One region of the Bradyrhizobium sp. HKCCYLRH2047 genome, then DNA from elsewhere that is predicted to be linked to it. Evidence: predicted binding sites of a transcription regulator. Region 1 holds the regulator's gene; each other region holds the start of a gene.
What was found. The regulator LexA, encoded in region 1, represses DNA repair genes until DNA is damaged. The targets are predictions, from matches to a motif close to TGTTCNNNNTGTGTTCNG.
Positions count from the first base shown of each region.

Region 2: a site for LexA is predicted at 1,968-1,985, ahead of ACQR1D_RS26550 (DNA recombination protein RmuC). Genes of this name have one in related genera too.
Region 3: a site for LexA is predicted at 1,906-1,923, ahead of ACQR1D_RS27745 (ImuA family protein). Genes of this name have one in related genera too.
Region 4: a site for LexA is predicted at 2,134-2,151, ahead of recA (recombinase RecA). Genes of this name have one in related genera too.

Region 1 covers NZ_JBNPUM010000006.1:146,615-150,402, reverse strand. Annotated here, with positions in the region: gene ACQR1D_RS16400 (molybdopterin molybdotransferase MoeA) at 135-1,346, shown strand; gene lexA (transcriptional repressor LexA) at 1,552-2,250, shown strand; gene ACQR1D_RS16390 (hypothetical protein) at 2,541-2,981, shown strand; gene ACQR1D_RS16385 (hypothetical protein) at 3,157-3,414, shown strand; gene ACQR1D_RS16380 (ComEC/Rec2 family competence protein) at 3,369-3,788, opposite strand, start outside.
Region 2 covers NZ_JBNPUM010000013.1:59,228-63,015, reverse strand. Annotated here, with positions in the region: gene ACQR1D_RS26555 (AmpG family muropeptide MFS transporter) at 1-661, opposite strand, end outside; gene ACQR1D_RS26550 (DNA recombination protein RmuC) at 705-1,937, opposite strand; gene def (peptide deformylase) at 2,107-2,634, shown strand; gene fmt (methionyl-tRNA formyltransferase) at 2,772-3,707, shown strand.
Region 3 covers NZ_JBNPUM010000015.1:4,782-8,569, forward strand. Annotated here, with positions in the region: gene ACQR1D_RS27740 (Y-family DNA polymerase) at 1-1,134, opposite strand, end outside; gene ACQR1D_RS27745 (ImuA family protein) at 1,034-1,822, opposite strand; gene ACQR1D_RS27750 (putative DNA modification/repair radical SAM protein) at 2,007-3,245, shown strand; gene ACQR1D_RS27755 (UdgX family uracil-DNA binding protein) at 3,346-3,788, shown strand, end outside.
Region 4 covers NZ_JBNPUM010000003.1:546,283-550,070, forward strand. Annotated here, with positions in the region: gene ACQR1D_RS09805 (DUF6894 family protein) at 1-117, opposite strand, end outside; gene ACQR1D_RS09810 (hypothetical protein) at 1,385-1,678, opposite strand; gene recA (recombinase RecA) at 2,243-3,331, shown strand; gene ACQR1D_RS09820 (DUF1835 domain-containing protein) at 3,619-3,788, shown strand, end outside.

The DNA.
Region 1 (3,788 bases):
TGAGGCGGCGGGCCACGCGACGCACCTTCAGACGATCGGAAAGCCGGGAGCGGCTTAGGCTCTTGGCCACCCCGTGCGCGTTCGGTTAGAAGGCGATTCAGTCGATCTGCCCGTCTTCGTCCGAAGGTAATCCCATGGCCCTGATGCCGGTCTCCGATGCGTTGTCCGCGGTGCTCGCCGGCACCGAGCCGCTGGCTGAGGAAATGGTCGGGCTGGACGAGGCCTATCACCGCATCCTGGCCCGCGACCTCGCGGCGCTGCGGACGCAGCCGCCCGAGGCGATGTCGGCGATGGATGGCTATGCGGTGCGCGCGGCCGACGCAGCCAAGGCCAAGGCGCGGCTGAAGGTGATCGGCGAGGTCGCGGCGGGACGGCCGTTCGATCGCGTGGTCGGGCCCGGCGAGGCGGCGCGGATCTTCACCGGCGGCGTTGTCCCCGCAGGCGCCGACGCGGTGGTGATCCAGGAGGACACGATCGCCGAGGACGGCCATGTCGTGATCACCGAGGCCGCGATCACAGGCCGGCACATCCGGCCGGCCGGCGTCGACTTCCACCAGGGCATGGTGCTGCTGAAGGCCGGGCGCCGGCTCAGCGACCGCGACCTATCCCTGGCGGCCAGCATGAATCATCCGGCGCTGCCGGTGCGGCGGCGGCCGAAGGTGGCGCTGCTCGCCACCGGCGACGAGCTGGTGATGCCGGGCTCGACGCCCGGCCCGGGGCAGATCGTCTATTCCAACGGCTACGCGCTGCGGGCGCTGGTGCGCAGCGAGGGCGCGACGCCGATCGATCTCGGCATCGCCGCGGATACGATGGCGGCGACGGTCGCTGGAATCCGGCGCGCCCGCGCGGCAGAGGCCGACGTCCTGATCACGACCGGCGGCGCCTCGGTCGGCGATCACGACCTGGTCAAGCAGGCGCTGGAGGCCGAGGGCGTCGAAATGGCGTTCTGGAAGATCGCGATGCGGCCGGGCAAGCCGATGATGCACGGACGGCTCGGCGACATCAGGGTGATCGGACTGCCCGGCAATCCGGTGTCGTCCTATGTCTGCGCCATCCTGTTCATGGTGCCGCTGATTCGGCGCCTGCTCGGCCGCGACGAGGCCGTGATGCCGCGCGAGACCGCCCTGCTCGGCCGCGAGTTGGGGGCGAACGATTCGCGCGAGGACTATCTGCGGGCGCAGCTCAAGGAGCGCGCCGACGGCACCCTGGTCGCAACACCGGTGACGCAGCAGGATTCGTCGCTGCTCGGCAATCTCGCGCTGTCGCAGGCGCTGGTGATCCGGCCGGCGTTTGCGCCGAAGGCGCCTGCCGGCAGCCCGTGCGAGATCCTGCGCCTGCCGAACTGAGCCGCTTCCCCGGTAAAGCCCGGTCCGTTCATCATATTTTTAGGATTGCGGAACACACATCGAACATATAGTGTCCGTTCATGATTTGTTTTTAGTATGTTGCGGGCGACGCGATGACGGTCCGACTCCAGGGCGCTCTCAGCCGGCTTGTGCTCAAGGCGCAGCTCCTGGACTCGGACAACAACAAACCGGGGACCAGGTCGAAATGCTGACGCGCAAACAGTACGAACTTCTGCGGTTCATCAACGAGCGGCTCAAGGAAGCCGGCGTGCCGCCGTCCTTCGACGAGATGAAGGATGCGCTCGATCTGCGTTCGAAGTCCGGCATTCATCGCCTGATTACGGCGCTCGAGGAGCGCGGCTTCATCCGCCGGCTGCCGAATCGCGCCCGCGCGATCGAGGTGATCAAGCTGCCCGAGCTGTCGCAGGCCGCGGGCAACCGTCGCGGCTTCACGCCGTCGGTGATCGAAGGCAATCTCGGCAAGGTGCGCACCAGCACTCCCGCGCTAGACGATGGCGAGCGCCCTGTCGCGGTGCCGGTGATGGGCCGCATCGCCGCCGGTACCCCGATCGAGGCGCTGCAGACGCGCAGCCACACCATCAGCGTGCCTGCGGACATGCTCGGCAACGGCGATCACTATGCGCTCGAGGTGCGCGGCGACTCTATGGTCGATGCCGGCATCCTCGACGGTGACATGGCGCTGATCCAGCGCAACGAGACCGCCGACACCGGCGACATCGTGGTGGCGCTGATCGACGATGAGGAAGCGACCTTGAAGCGCTTCCGCCGTCGCGGCGCATCGATCGCGCTCGAGCCGGCCAACACCGCCTACGAGGTGCGCATCCTGCCGCCGAACCGGGTGAAGATCCAAGGCAAGCTGGTCGGGCTGTACCGCAAGTACTGATCGCGAATGGGATCGGTCGCTCGGCGGCGGGCGCACGCGCTGTCGCCGCCGAGCGAGAAGCCAGCCAAGCTGGAAGCAGCCAGCAAAATACGCCACACGCGAATGCACTTCATGATGTGCAGCGCGGCATGCTCAAACGCTTGTGATCGGCCGCGGGCACACGCGATGCAGATCAGCGCAGAATTGCCGCGAAGCGCGCGCTAACATCACCATCGATGTCCACTCTGATAGAGGCCTGCGCCTGTCCGGGGGGAGCGTGGGTCGGCTATCTCTCAACGAGGAGCGATCCGATGTGTGACTACAGCCTCCATGCGGTTGCGTCCCGTCCCGCCAAGGTCGGCGAGACGTTGATCTCGATGACCTTCCGTGGCACCGCCACCCGCGGCTTCGCGTTGGAGAGCGAGCCGACCGTCGCAGTCTGCATGCTGCCCGGCACCGAGTTGGCCTTCGCCGAGGACGTCCGCTACGACAGCCGCTGGCTCTGGACCCGGACGATCCGCGAGCGCGTCGCGAAGTTCAACAGCATCGAGACGCACATTCCCGATCGCCATCACGACGCGATCGAGTTCGCCGACGGCCGCCACGTGCTGGTGACCCAGCTCTGCGAGGGCCAGCGCGTCACCGTGCTGCAATTGCCGGTCAGCAAGCAGCCGGCAGAGCGTCGCCCGGACATCGGCGAGGACGTGCCGACGTCGCAGGCCACACCGATTCGCCGCATCAGCATCACCTGAGGGCCTGCGCGTCGGCATTTCTGTCGGTCATGAGCGCGCTTTCGAAGGTGGGAGACTTGGTCAACTTGGGTTCTGCAAGCGCAAAGTCCTCTCGGGCGAATCTCACGCCCCGGCATCGCATCGGATAGGAAAGACATCCCTCGGCCGGCATTGTGTGCCGGGGGAGCTTGCCGCCGTGGTCAACAAGATCGATTGGAACAAGGCCGGACGGATCACCGAGCCCGGCCGCTATATGCTTGCGTTCGGCTGGCTGACGGTCACGGCTGATGACATCGCCATCTGGCAACGCTATCCGGGCACCGCGTTCACGCTGGTCGAAGGCCCCTCGCTGTTCGATGGACCTGGTGACACCGAGTATCATCTCGGCACGTTCGAGCTGCCCGGCGCTCAATCCTGCTCGCCCTGCTCCGTCTCCGGCGGCGTCGCGTCCTGAAGCGGCGCGGCCGGCGCACGCGGCGTCAGCGTCGTGTCGAACGCGCCGGCCTCGGCGGGCGCCGGCCACCATGGGCGGTCGGTGCCGCCGGCGCGCGCCGGCGTCACGGTGAAGCCCTTGCCCCGCTGCACCAGCATCAAGGCGCCCTGCTGCCGCAGCCGTTCGCGATCGATCACGGCCGCCGCGCAGGATGACGGCGCGGCGCGCGCGGTGACGATCAGCGCGGCACGGGTGCAATCATCGGCGAGCGCCTCGGCGCGCAGGGTCAGGGCGGCGAAGCGGCCGTCGGCCATCGCGACCACGCAGCCCGCCTCGTCGCAGGAGACGCCATCGGCGAGCGACGGATCCGCCGGCAGCCGGGCATCGGCGTCGGC
Region 2 (3,788 bases), on a different contig from region 1:
TCAGCACCATTCCGGCCATCGCGACATAGCCCCACATCCAGGACGACGGACGCGTCAACCCCGAGTTCTCGAATGCACTGACCACCACCAGCGCGCCGGCGGTCGAGACCAGCATGCCGATGCGGTAGGCGGCGACATACGCCGCCATGCCCGCGGCTTGCTCGCTCTCCGGAAGGCTCTCGACGCGGAAGGCATCGACCACGATGTCCTGGGTCGCCGACATCGCGGCGACCAGCAGCGCGGCCAGCGCGACCATGAACGGCGCATGCGCCGGGTCAGTCACGGCCAGCAGCAGGATGGCCGCGATCAGCAGCAATTGCGCGAACACCAGCCAGCCGCGCCGCCGCCCGAAGGCGCGCGTCAGCAGCGGCACGTGCAGCGCGTCGACCAGCGGCGCCCAAAGGAATTTCAGCGTGTAGGGCGTGCCGACCAGCGCGAACAGCCCGATGGTCCCGAGATCGACGCCGAGCTCGCGCATCCAGATCTGAAGCGTCGAGCCGGACAGCGCCAGCGGCAGACCTGAGGAGAAGCCGAGGAACAGCACCACGAGCACGCGCGGCTGCAGGTAGACGGCCATGCTCTCGCGCCAGGTGGGGGCGGGCTTGGCCTCAGGCTTTGCAGCGGTTGCTCTGATGTCGGAGGCGGCGTCAGGTGCGGTCATCGGTGGGTGGTAGCAGATCTGGACAGCTTTCGCGACGCCGCGGTCATTCCCCCGCCTGCATCCGCCCCGCCAGCGGAAACAGGTCCGGCGTCGCGCCCGCGCCCGGCGCAATGCGCGGAGAGTCCGCCGGCGCATCCGGCTTGCTGAAATCGAGCTCCTCGATCCGCGCGGCGCGCTTTTCGATCTTGTCGGCGGAGATGAGGATCTGGCGGATGTCCTCGCCGACATCGCCAAAATGCTTCTGCAGCTTGAGCACGCGCTCGCGCAGGCGGCCGAGGTCGTCGCCGAGATGGATGACCTCGTTGCGGATCTGGTCGGCGGCGTCGCGGATGCGCGCGTCCTTCATGATCTGCTGCATGACCTGGATCGCGAGCATCAGCAGCGACGGCGACACCAGCACGACACGGGCGCGATAGGCTCTCTGGATGACATCGTCGAAGCCGTCATGGATCTCGGCGTAGACCGATTCCGACGGCACGAACATCAGCGCCGTGTCCTGCGTCTCGCCGACCACGAGGTACTTCTCGGCGATGTCGTTGACGTGGCGCAGCACGTCGGTGCGCAGCCGCTGCGCGGCGGCGCGCTTCTCCTCTTCGGTTTCGGCATCATGCAACGCGGTCACGGCTTCCAGCGGAAACTTCGCGTCGATGCACAGCGGCCTGGTGTCGGGCAGGAACACGACGCAGTCCGGCCGCTTGCCGCTGACGAGCGTGTACTGGAAGGCGTAGCTGCCCTTCGGCAGCCCGTCCTGGACGATCGCCTCCATGCGCGCCTGGCCGAATGCGCCGCGCGACTGCTTGTTGGCGAGCACGTCGCGCAAGGTCGTGACCTGTGTCGTGAGCTCGCTGAGATCGCGATGCGCGTTGTCGATGATGCCGAGCCGCTCGTGCAGCACGCGCAAGGAATCCATGGTGTGGCGCGTGGTCTGCTCCATCGATTGGCCGACGCGATGGGTGACGGCGTCGAGCCGCTCGTTGACGCTGCGCGCCAGGTCCACCTGCCGCCCGGCAAGCAGCTGCGCCATCGCGTCGACCCGGCCGGAGGCCTCGCTCTGCACCCGGATCATCTCGCCGAACCGCTGTTCGATCTCATCGGCGCGCATCGCCTGCTGGGCCGCGAGCTCGGCGCCGCGCCGGCCGGAGCGCACCACGGCCGCGACGATCATCAGCAGCAGGAGCAGAACCAGCACGCCAAACCCGATCAGCGCGTCGCTGGCGCGCACCGGCAGATCGCCGATCATGACGACGACAGGATTGAGGGACTGGCTGGCGGTCATCACCCCCGTCTATCCGATTCGCAAGAGTTCGCGAACGAAGAGAGAACATTTATGGTTAAGGCCGGGTAAAGAATCATGGTTAGCGAGACATTGAAATTCATGGTTAGCGAAGTCTTAACTGCGAGCCATCACATTGACCGCGCCGGTTCCGCGGCTTAAATCGCGCGCCATGTCCCTAAGAGAAATCATCATCCTGCCGGACCGGCAGTTGCGGCTGGTGTCCAAGCCGGTCGAGAAGGTCACGCCGGAGATCCGGCAGCTGGTCGACGACATGTTTCAGACCATGTACGACGCGCCAGGCATCGGGCTCGCAGCGATTCAGGTCGCGCAGCCGCTGCGCGTCATCACCATGGATCTGGCCAAGCCCGACGCGAACGGGGAAGGCAAGCGCGAGCCGCGCGTCTTCATCAATCCGGAGATCGTTGCCAAGTCGGACGAGCTGTCGGTCTACGAGGAAGGCTGCCTGTCGATCCCCGAATATTACGAGGAGGTCGAGCGGCCGGCGCGTGTGCGCGTGCGCTTCACCGATCTCGACGGGCTGGTCCGCGAGGAGGATGCGGAGGGGCTCTACGCCACCTGCATCCAGCACGAGATCGACCATCTCAACGGCGTGCTGTTCATCGACTATCTGTCGAAGCTCAAGCGCGACCGCGTGATGAAGAAGTTCACCAAGGCCGCCAAGCGCGCCGGCGAGTAACGATCAACTCTCTCCCCCGTCATGCCCGGGCTTGACCCGGGCATCCACGTCTTGCCTCTCGCGTTGGCATTGCGACGTGGATGGCCGGGACGAGCCCGGCCAATGACGGCAGGATGAAGCCTTGAGGGGCGCACCAGATGCCGCTTCGCCTGATCTTCATGGGCACGCCGGATTTCGCCGTGCCGACCCTGCTCGAGCTCGCCGGCCACGGCCACGAGATCGTGGCCGTCTACACGCGCGCGCCGAAGCCCGGTGGCCGCCGTGGCTTGGCCTTGGTCCCGACTCCGATCGAGACCGAGGCGCGGCGGCTCGGCATTCCCGTGCTCACGCCGAAGACGCTGAAGACCGAGGACGCGCTGGCTGCGTTCTGCGCCCACCAGGCCGACGCCGCCGTCGTCGTCGCCTATGGCATGATCCTGCCGCAGGCGATTCTCGATGCACCAAAACTCGGCTGCTACAACCTCCACGCCTCGCTGCTGCCGCGCTGGCGCGGCGCCGCGCCGATCAACCGTGCCATCATGGCAGGGGACGCCGAAAGCGGCGTGATGGTCATGAAGATGGATGTCGGTCTCGACACCGGCGACGTCGCGATGGCCGAGCGTCTGCCCATCACTGACGCGATGACGGCGTCCGACCTGCACGATCGCCTGTCGCGCATCGGCGCCGACCTGATGGTGCGGGCGATGGCCGCGCTGGAGCGCGGCGGGCTGACGTTGACGAAGCAGGCCGAGGGCGGCGTGACCTATGCGGCCAAGATCGAGAAGGCCGAGGCGCGGATCGACTGGACGAAGCCGGCGCATACGGTGCTGCGTCACATCCACGGCCTGTCGCCGTTCCCCGGCGCCTGGAGCGAGGTCATGCTCGATGGCGAGGCGGCGCGTTTGAAGATCCTGCGCTGCGCGCTCGCCGACGGCCGGGGCGAGCCGGGCGCCGTGCTCGACGAGCAGCTCACCATCGCCTGCGCCGACGGCGCCATCCGCGTGACCGAGCTGCAGCGCGCCGGCAAGGGCCCGATGAAAGCCGCGGATTTCCTGCGCGGCACGCCCGTCGCGCCGGGCCGGCGCTTCGGCTGACCAATTCAGCTCGTCATGCGCGGGCTTGACCCGCGCATCCATCTCGCGAACAAGCTTCGTCCATGGATGGATTGCCGGGTC
Region 3 (3,788 bases), on a different contig from region 1:
GATGCGCGCGGCGATGCGGTCGATCAGGGCCGAGAGCTCATCATTGTCATGAACATGCGCATCGAGATCGCGCTGCTGCTGCACCACGATCTCGCTGCGGCTGGCCGACAGCCGCATCATGTCGAAGCCGAAGCCGGGATCGAGCGGATCATTCAGCGCCTCGAGCCGTTCGCGAAACAGCCGGTCGATGACGACGGCCTCGGTGACCGGCTGGCCGGTGTCGACCGCGATGACGCGCACCAGCCCATCGGTGCGGAAGAAGCAGGCCTCCAGCCGCCGCGCGCCCTTGCCCTGCTGCGCCATCGCCGCCACCAGCATCGCGGCCAGGCTGGAGAGGCTGGCCGCGATCACGGTGTCGGTCGCGACCGGCTCGGCGAAGCGCTTGTCGACGATGTAGTCCGGCGGGACTTTGCGCGGGCTGATCGGCGCATCGGCCTCGCCCAGCGCCTGCGCCAGCACACGGGTGAAAGCGGCGCCGAACCGCGCGGTGATCTCGTTGCGGCCGCGCGCGGCGACGTCGCCGATCGTCTTCAAGCCGGCGCGGCGCAGGCCGAGCGTGATCGCCTCGCTGCCGCCCAGCGCGGCCACCGGCAGCGGCGCCACCGCAGTCGCCTCCTCGCCATCAGGCACGATGCGGCCGTGCACCTGCCGGTTCAGCGTCCGCGCGCAGACGGCGTTGGAGGCGATCGCCGCCGACACAATGAGGCCGTGCGCGGTCAGCGCGTCGCAGACCGACCGCATCAGTCTGGCTTCGCCGCCGAACAGATGCACGCAGCCGGTGATGTCGAGCAAAAGCCCATGCGGGGGATCGAGCGCCACCAGCGGCGTGAAGCGGTCGCACCAGTCGGCGATGCCCTCCAGCATCTTTGCATCAGCCGCCAAATCCGCCTCGTGCACGACGAGATCGGGACAGACCGCGCGGGCATTGGCCAAGGGCTGGCCGAGGCTGACGCCGTGACGCGCCGCCGCCTCGTCCAACGAATGGATCAGCAGCACATTGGCATCCTTGAGGACGACGGCCTGCGGAAGGCCATCATGCGGATCGGCGGCGCGGCTGCGCTTGATGCGATCGATGGGCAGGCGCGGCAGCCACAGGCTGAGGATCCGCCGCCGGTTCATTGAAACGGCATGCATCGGGGGTCCACTCCATGATCCATCGTCCGGTCTGGCCGTGACGGTTGCGAATGAGCTCGGCATCGAGGCGCGGTGCGCCCCACGCCATCCACGGCGCCGAGGGCAGCGACGGCGCGGTGCGGACGATCCAGCGCGTCTCGGCGGTCGAGGGCTCGGGCGTGGCCGCGATGCGCAGCATGAGCGCCGTCACCCCGGACTCCTGCGCCGCCAGGGTCAGCTTGCGGCTGGCGACGAGATCGAGCTTTTGCGTCTCGCCCCACACCTCCAGCATCACACCGCCCAGCGCATCGCAGACGAGCGCGTCGGCGGCGGTGCGCAGGGCGTGATCGAGATCGGGCGCGCGCACGATCACGAGTCGGCACGGATCGAGGCCGAGCTCGGCGAGCCCGCTCATCGACAGCGCGCCCATCTCGCGCTCGGCGAAATCCTGCCGGATCCAGATCAGCGGCCGGCGCGCGGCGACACGCGCGGCAAGCCCGCACAGAAAACCGGTCGCGGCCGCCGCCTGGCGGCAGGTCTCGGCGAACACCTCATGCAGCGCGCCGGTGGCGAGCCCACCCTGCAGCACCGCATCGGCCGCGTCATGGCCGAGCGCGACCCGGCGCAAATCATGTGCGCCATCTCCCGCCTCGAGACGGGCAATGCGGCCGCGCAGACGCGCGAGCGTATCCATGCGTGCGCCGGTCATCCGTCGCCGCTCCTCTTCAATCCATCGTGCGGGCGCTGCCGTTCTCAAGTGAAGCAGGCAGTTGAACCCGCGACGACCCTCTTTGTTCATGATACGTTCTAATATAAAGCTAACGCCTTCGAGAGAGTCAATCGGGATTGCCCCGGATACGATTCAACGAATGGAATCAAAGGGATTCAAAGGTATGGAGCTGCTCCGCAAGCTGGAGATCCTGGCCGATGCCGCCAAGTACGACGCGTCCTGCGCCTCCAGCGGTACTGAGATGCGGGATTCCCGCGACGGCAAGGGTCTCGGCTCGACCGCGCCCGGCATGGGCATCTGCCATTCCTATGCGCCGGACGGACGCTGCATCTCGCTGCTCAAGGTTCTGCTGACCAATGCCTGCAACTACGACTGCCTGTATTGCATCAACCGCGCCTCCTCCAACGTGCCGCGCGCCCGCTTCACGGTCGACGAGGTGGTGAAGCTCACCATCGACTTCTATCGCCGCAACTACATCGAGGGGCTATTCCTGTCGTCGGGCATCATCCGCAGCCCGGACTACACGATGGAGCAGGTCGTGAGCGTCGCGCGCAAGCTGCGCGAGGAGCATCGCTTCCGCGGCTACATCCATCTGAAGACGATTCCCGAAGCCGACGAGGCGCTGATCGCGGAAGCCGGCCGCTACGCCGACCGGCTCAGCATCAACATCGAGACGCCGCTGGAAGAGAGCCTGACGCAGCTCGCGCCGGAGAAGGACCAGCGCGCGATCCGCCGCACCATGGGCCGTCTCAGGCTGAAGCTCGACGAGACGGCGGAAGCCAAGAAGACGGTGCGCCGGGCGAAGCCGCCGCGCTTTGCGCCGGCCGGCCAGAGCACGCAGATGATCGTCGGCGCCGACGCGGCCAACGACCGCGTCATCCTGTCGACCTCGGCCAATCTCTACGGCGCCTACAAGCTCAAGCGGGTGTATTACTCCGCCTTCAGCCCGATCCCCGATGCCAGCCGCGCGCTGCCGCTGCAGGCCCCGCCTCTGGTGCGCGAGCACCGGCTGTACCAGGCCGACTGGCTGATGCGGTTCTACGGCTTCGACGCCGACGAGATCGTCGAGGAGAACGAGGGCATGCTGCCGCTCGACATCGACCCCAAGCTTGCCTGGGCGCTGCGCCATCGCGACCGCTTCCCGCTCGACATCAACACCGCAAGCCACGAGGAGCTGCTGCGCGTACCCGGCTTCGGCACCCGCACCGTGCAGCGCATCCTCGCGACCCGGCGCACCACCACGATCCGCCTTGCGGATCTCGCCCGGCTCAACGTCGTCCGGAACAAGGCGCTGCCGTTCATCGTTCTCTCCGACCACCGGCCGTCTCCGTCTTTGCTCGACGGTGCCAGCCTCAGAGCCCTGCTGCGGCCGAAACCGCAGCAGCTGGGATTTGGATTTTGACGGAAGCCGTCATCGCGAGCGCAGCGACGCGATCCAGGGGCGACACGACGACTCTGGATTGCTTCGTCGCTTCGCTCCTCGCAATGACGTGAGGAGACAAATGCACGTCGTAACCCTCGACAGCGACACCGATTTCGACGGCTGGCGCCGGGCGGCGCGGGCGCTGGCGATGAACGACGTCAGGCCGGCGGATGTCACATGGCGCGTCAAGGGCGCGGCGCCCGATCTGTTCGACGACCATGCTGACACCCAGCTGCCCGAGGTGCCCAAGGGCGCGTTTTCGGTGCCGGCGAGCTTCATGGAGCTTGCTGAAAGCGCGATCCTGCACAGCGACCCCAGCCGCTTCACCCTGCTCTACCGGCTGCTGTGGCGTCTGCGGACCAACCACGATCTCATGGACATCGCCACCGATCCCGACGTCGCGCAGGCCAATGCGCTGGCGCGCGCGGTGCGCCGCGACGTCCACAAGATGCACGCCTTCGTCCGTTTCCGCGAGGTCGGCCGCGAGCGCGAGTCACGCTACGTCGCCTGGTTCGAGCCGGA
Region 4 (3,788 bases), on a different contig from region 1:
GTCGGCGCAGACGGTGGTCATCTCTTTCCAGGCTGCGTTGCGGTCGGCGCACTCGGTCCCATACTCGGACGCGCCTGAGAAGTGGCCGTTGCGGATACGAAAGAAATAGAGCGGCATTGCCAAAACCGGTGAGCCCTGACCGCCCCAGGCCGCTGGGTTTGATGGACGCACCACAAATGGAAGCGCAAAACCCACTCGGATCAATTCCGGTAAAATACGGTCGGTCGCGCTGTTCGCTTCGGTTAGGCTGATTGCCGTTGGTGATGTGCGGCGCAACCGGGCACAGCGAAGGCCGACGAATGAGCCTCGGACCGCCGCGGTCCGAGGCTCGGCGTCAACGTCGTAGCTTCCCAGCAAGGGCAGTTCGGCAATGACACAATTAAATTAGTACGAAACCTGTCGGCGTGCCTTGCGTCAGATCAAGGTTGCAATCTCGATCAACCGCCGCGGGACGCACTTGGCTGCGGTCGAAGATCCGTTCCGGCACGACTGTCAGTCGGTAGGCAATCTGCGTCGCGCCGTCGACCATTTCCAGGAGTTCGTCGCAGGCCGGACAACGCCTCTCTCCCGCGGCGCCTTGCTGCGAGTGAAGCTCGATCCTTTGAAGGCCGGCCCTGCAGGACGGACACGTCACGTCATCTCTTGTCATCGCCGATATGAAGCGCAGCGCCCGCAATCCGTTCCCCGACATCACGACAATGACGGAGGGAGATGCATCCCGAGCGGAGCTATCAACGTCGAAAGCCCCGGACGTCGTCCGGGGCTTTCTTTCGGCGCGGATGGTTTCAGGGCCGTGCGCCTACGGGTGACGGAGCCTGCAAATGTTGGAGCTGGCAGGCTGCAAGGGATCGGTCGACGCCGCATCACTGACAATACATCACGGACAATACGGGTCAGCCATCATCGCAACGAACAAACAAATCCGGGGCTGATCAAAAATTTGCTCAGACGTACGACAACCACGATCCTATAACGCAACCCAAAGTTTATGACAATGGTTTGTGGCTTGAAGATGTCGTGAGCGCCGGCGTGCCGCGTGATGCGGATCACGCGGGTCTTGTCCGGGCCATTCCTCAGGCCGGCATCAGGAGCTGCGCGAATGGCGCGCTAGCCCATCCTCGGGCATGGTCCGACACAGGGGCGTTCGAGGTTCGTCGTTTCATCTGTCGCTCGTCATATGGCGGTCGTCGAGCTGCTCGGATGCCGCTTGGTGCGGAACTTCGTGGCCGGACTCTGCTTGCAGGGCGGCTGCACATCTGCATCGAAATCGTGCGTCTGCACGCACGATGAGCCGAACAAAAGCAGAAGAGGCGAGGGAACTTCGTTCTTCTCAGGAGAACCACGGACCGTGCGATCTACGCACGCGTGTAGGAGTTTGGTAGTTTCAAGGAAAAGTCTTGACGAGCTCGATCGGCCCGACGATCGCGGCATTGAAGTCGGCGAGGTCTTCGCTGGGAATCCAGTACTCGAGATGCTCTCGGCCGCCGGCCTCATGCACTTCGTACGCGTCGATGAAGCGTCGCAGGATCGCGAAGCGCAGCACATGGCCGCAGCCGCTCGCCGGTACGTTCCAGTCCCTCGCGATCTTCACGGCATAGGCCTCGGTCAGCACCGGGTAGAAGATCGGCTGCTCCGAAAGGCGCGGCGGAAACGCCCGCATGCCCGAGGCTGCGATCAAGGCGAACTCCTTTGGGCCGACCGGGCGCCACAGCGTGAGGGTCTGTTCCTTGTTGGATCCGGTCATGCTGGTCCCGAAAATTGGAAGCGGTAGGGGGCTCACAGAGAAGGACCAGCAGGATGATAGGGCACGGTCGAGACCACAATAACAACTTATAATTGAAGTGGCGTCTGTCACTGGCGCGAGAGGCGAGGTTGGAGCGCTCGGACAGGCCGGTCGTAATTCGCATGATCGCCGGTCGGCGGCTGCGCCGCTCGCGCGCATGGCCTCCGCCTTCAGCCGAGCCAGGATCCTCTCGCGGTCGCCGTCATCGGCGTCCGACTTCGCTTCCGGGCGCGCTCGTCGGGCAGCGCTTCCTCGGCGGTGCTCGGTGCACTGGGCGCCGGCCCCTCGAGCGGCAGGCGTGTCCCCGCGGTTGTCAGGGGTTTGCGAAGAGAAGAGGCGTGATTGTCGAGAAGAACATATTGCGAACAAAGAACGGATGGAGTACATTCACCTCAAGATTGCTGGCCGACCTCGTTAACCGTTTGTCCATCTCGCGAATCCCCGCCATAAGGAGCGCCAATGTCCGCCACCGCCCTGCGTATCGTCGAAGGTTCCTCAATGGATAAGAGTAAGGCGCTCTCTGCTGCGCTGTCCCAGATCGAACGTCAGTTCGGCAAGGGCTCGGTGATGAAGCTGGGCAAGAACGACCGCTCGATGGATGTCGAGACGGTGTCGACCGGCTCGCTCGGGCTCGACATCGCGTTGGGGATCGGTGGGCTGCCGAAAGGGCGCATCGTCGAGATCTACGGTCCGGAATCCTCGGGCAAGACCACGCTGGCGCTGCACACGGTGGCGGAAGCGCAGAAGAAGGGCGGCATCTGTGCCTTCATCGATGCCGAGCATGCGCTCGATCCGGTCTATGCGCGCAAGCTGGGCGTCAACATCGATGAGCTCCTGATCTCACAGCCGGATACGGGTGAGCAGGCGCTGGAGATCTGCGACACCCTGGTGCGTTCCGGTGCGGTCGACGTGCTGGTGGTCGACTCGGTGGCGGCGCTGGTGCCGAAGGCCGAGCTCGAAGGCGAGATGGGCGAGTCGCTGCCGGGCCTGCAGGCCCGCCTGATGAGCCAGGCTCTGCGCAAGCTGACGGCCTCGATCAACAAGTCCAACACGATGGTGATCTTCATCAACCAGATCCGCATGAAGATCGGTGTGATGTACGGCTCGCCGGAGACCACCACCGGCGGCAATGCGCTGAAGTTCTATGCCTCGGTCCGCCTCGACATCCGCCGCATCGGCGCGATCAAGGAGCGCGACGAGGTGATCGGCAATTCCACCCGTGTGAAGGTGGTGAAGAACAAGCTGGCGCCGCCGTTCAAGCAGGTCGAGTTCGACATCATGTATGGCGAGGGCGTCTCCAAGATGGGCGAAATCCTCGATCTCGGCGTCAAGGCCGGCATCGTTGAGAAGTCCGGCGCCTGGTTCTCCTACGATAGCCAGCGTCTCGGGCAGGGACGTGAGAATTCGAAATCGTTCCTCAAGACCAATCCGGACATGACCGCCAAGATCGAAGCCGCGATCCGCCAGAACTCCGGCCTGATCGCCGAGCAGATCCTGGCCGGCAACGCCGAGCGCGACGCCGACGGCGAGGAGCCGGCGGAGGAGTAGAGGTACGACGGCGGCGGGTGCCGTGGACGTCGTGTTGCCGACGTTCCGGCGCCCGTTTGCAGAAGTGTGGTGTTCTGCCGAAATCTGCGTTGCTGCATGACCAATGCAGTGAGCCCGGGTTTCTGAGCGCCGGATACGATCTTCAGTGCGAATAATCGAAAACGTGCGAGCGGACCGGATCCGCGCGGCGGCACCGACGTTTCCGGCGCCGGTCCTGGGCGCCGGGAGCCGATTGCGAACGTGTTGATAGCGCCTTGAGCCAATCAGGTCGTGCCGGAGCCAACAGCATGACACGTTTGATTTTAGCGGCCGATGATCCCAGCGCCGGAGCGCTTCGGAGGGGCGGCTTTGCCGACCTGGTGGTGCCAATTCTCCATCGTTTCGTGTGGGGACCGCTGCCATCCGATGCCGAATTATCGGCTTATCTCGTCCAGCGCACCGTGCGACGGAAGCGGGG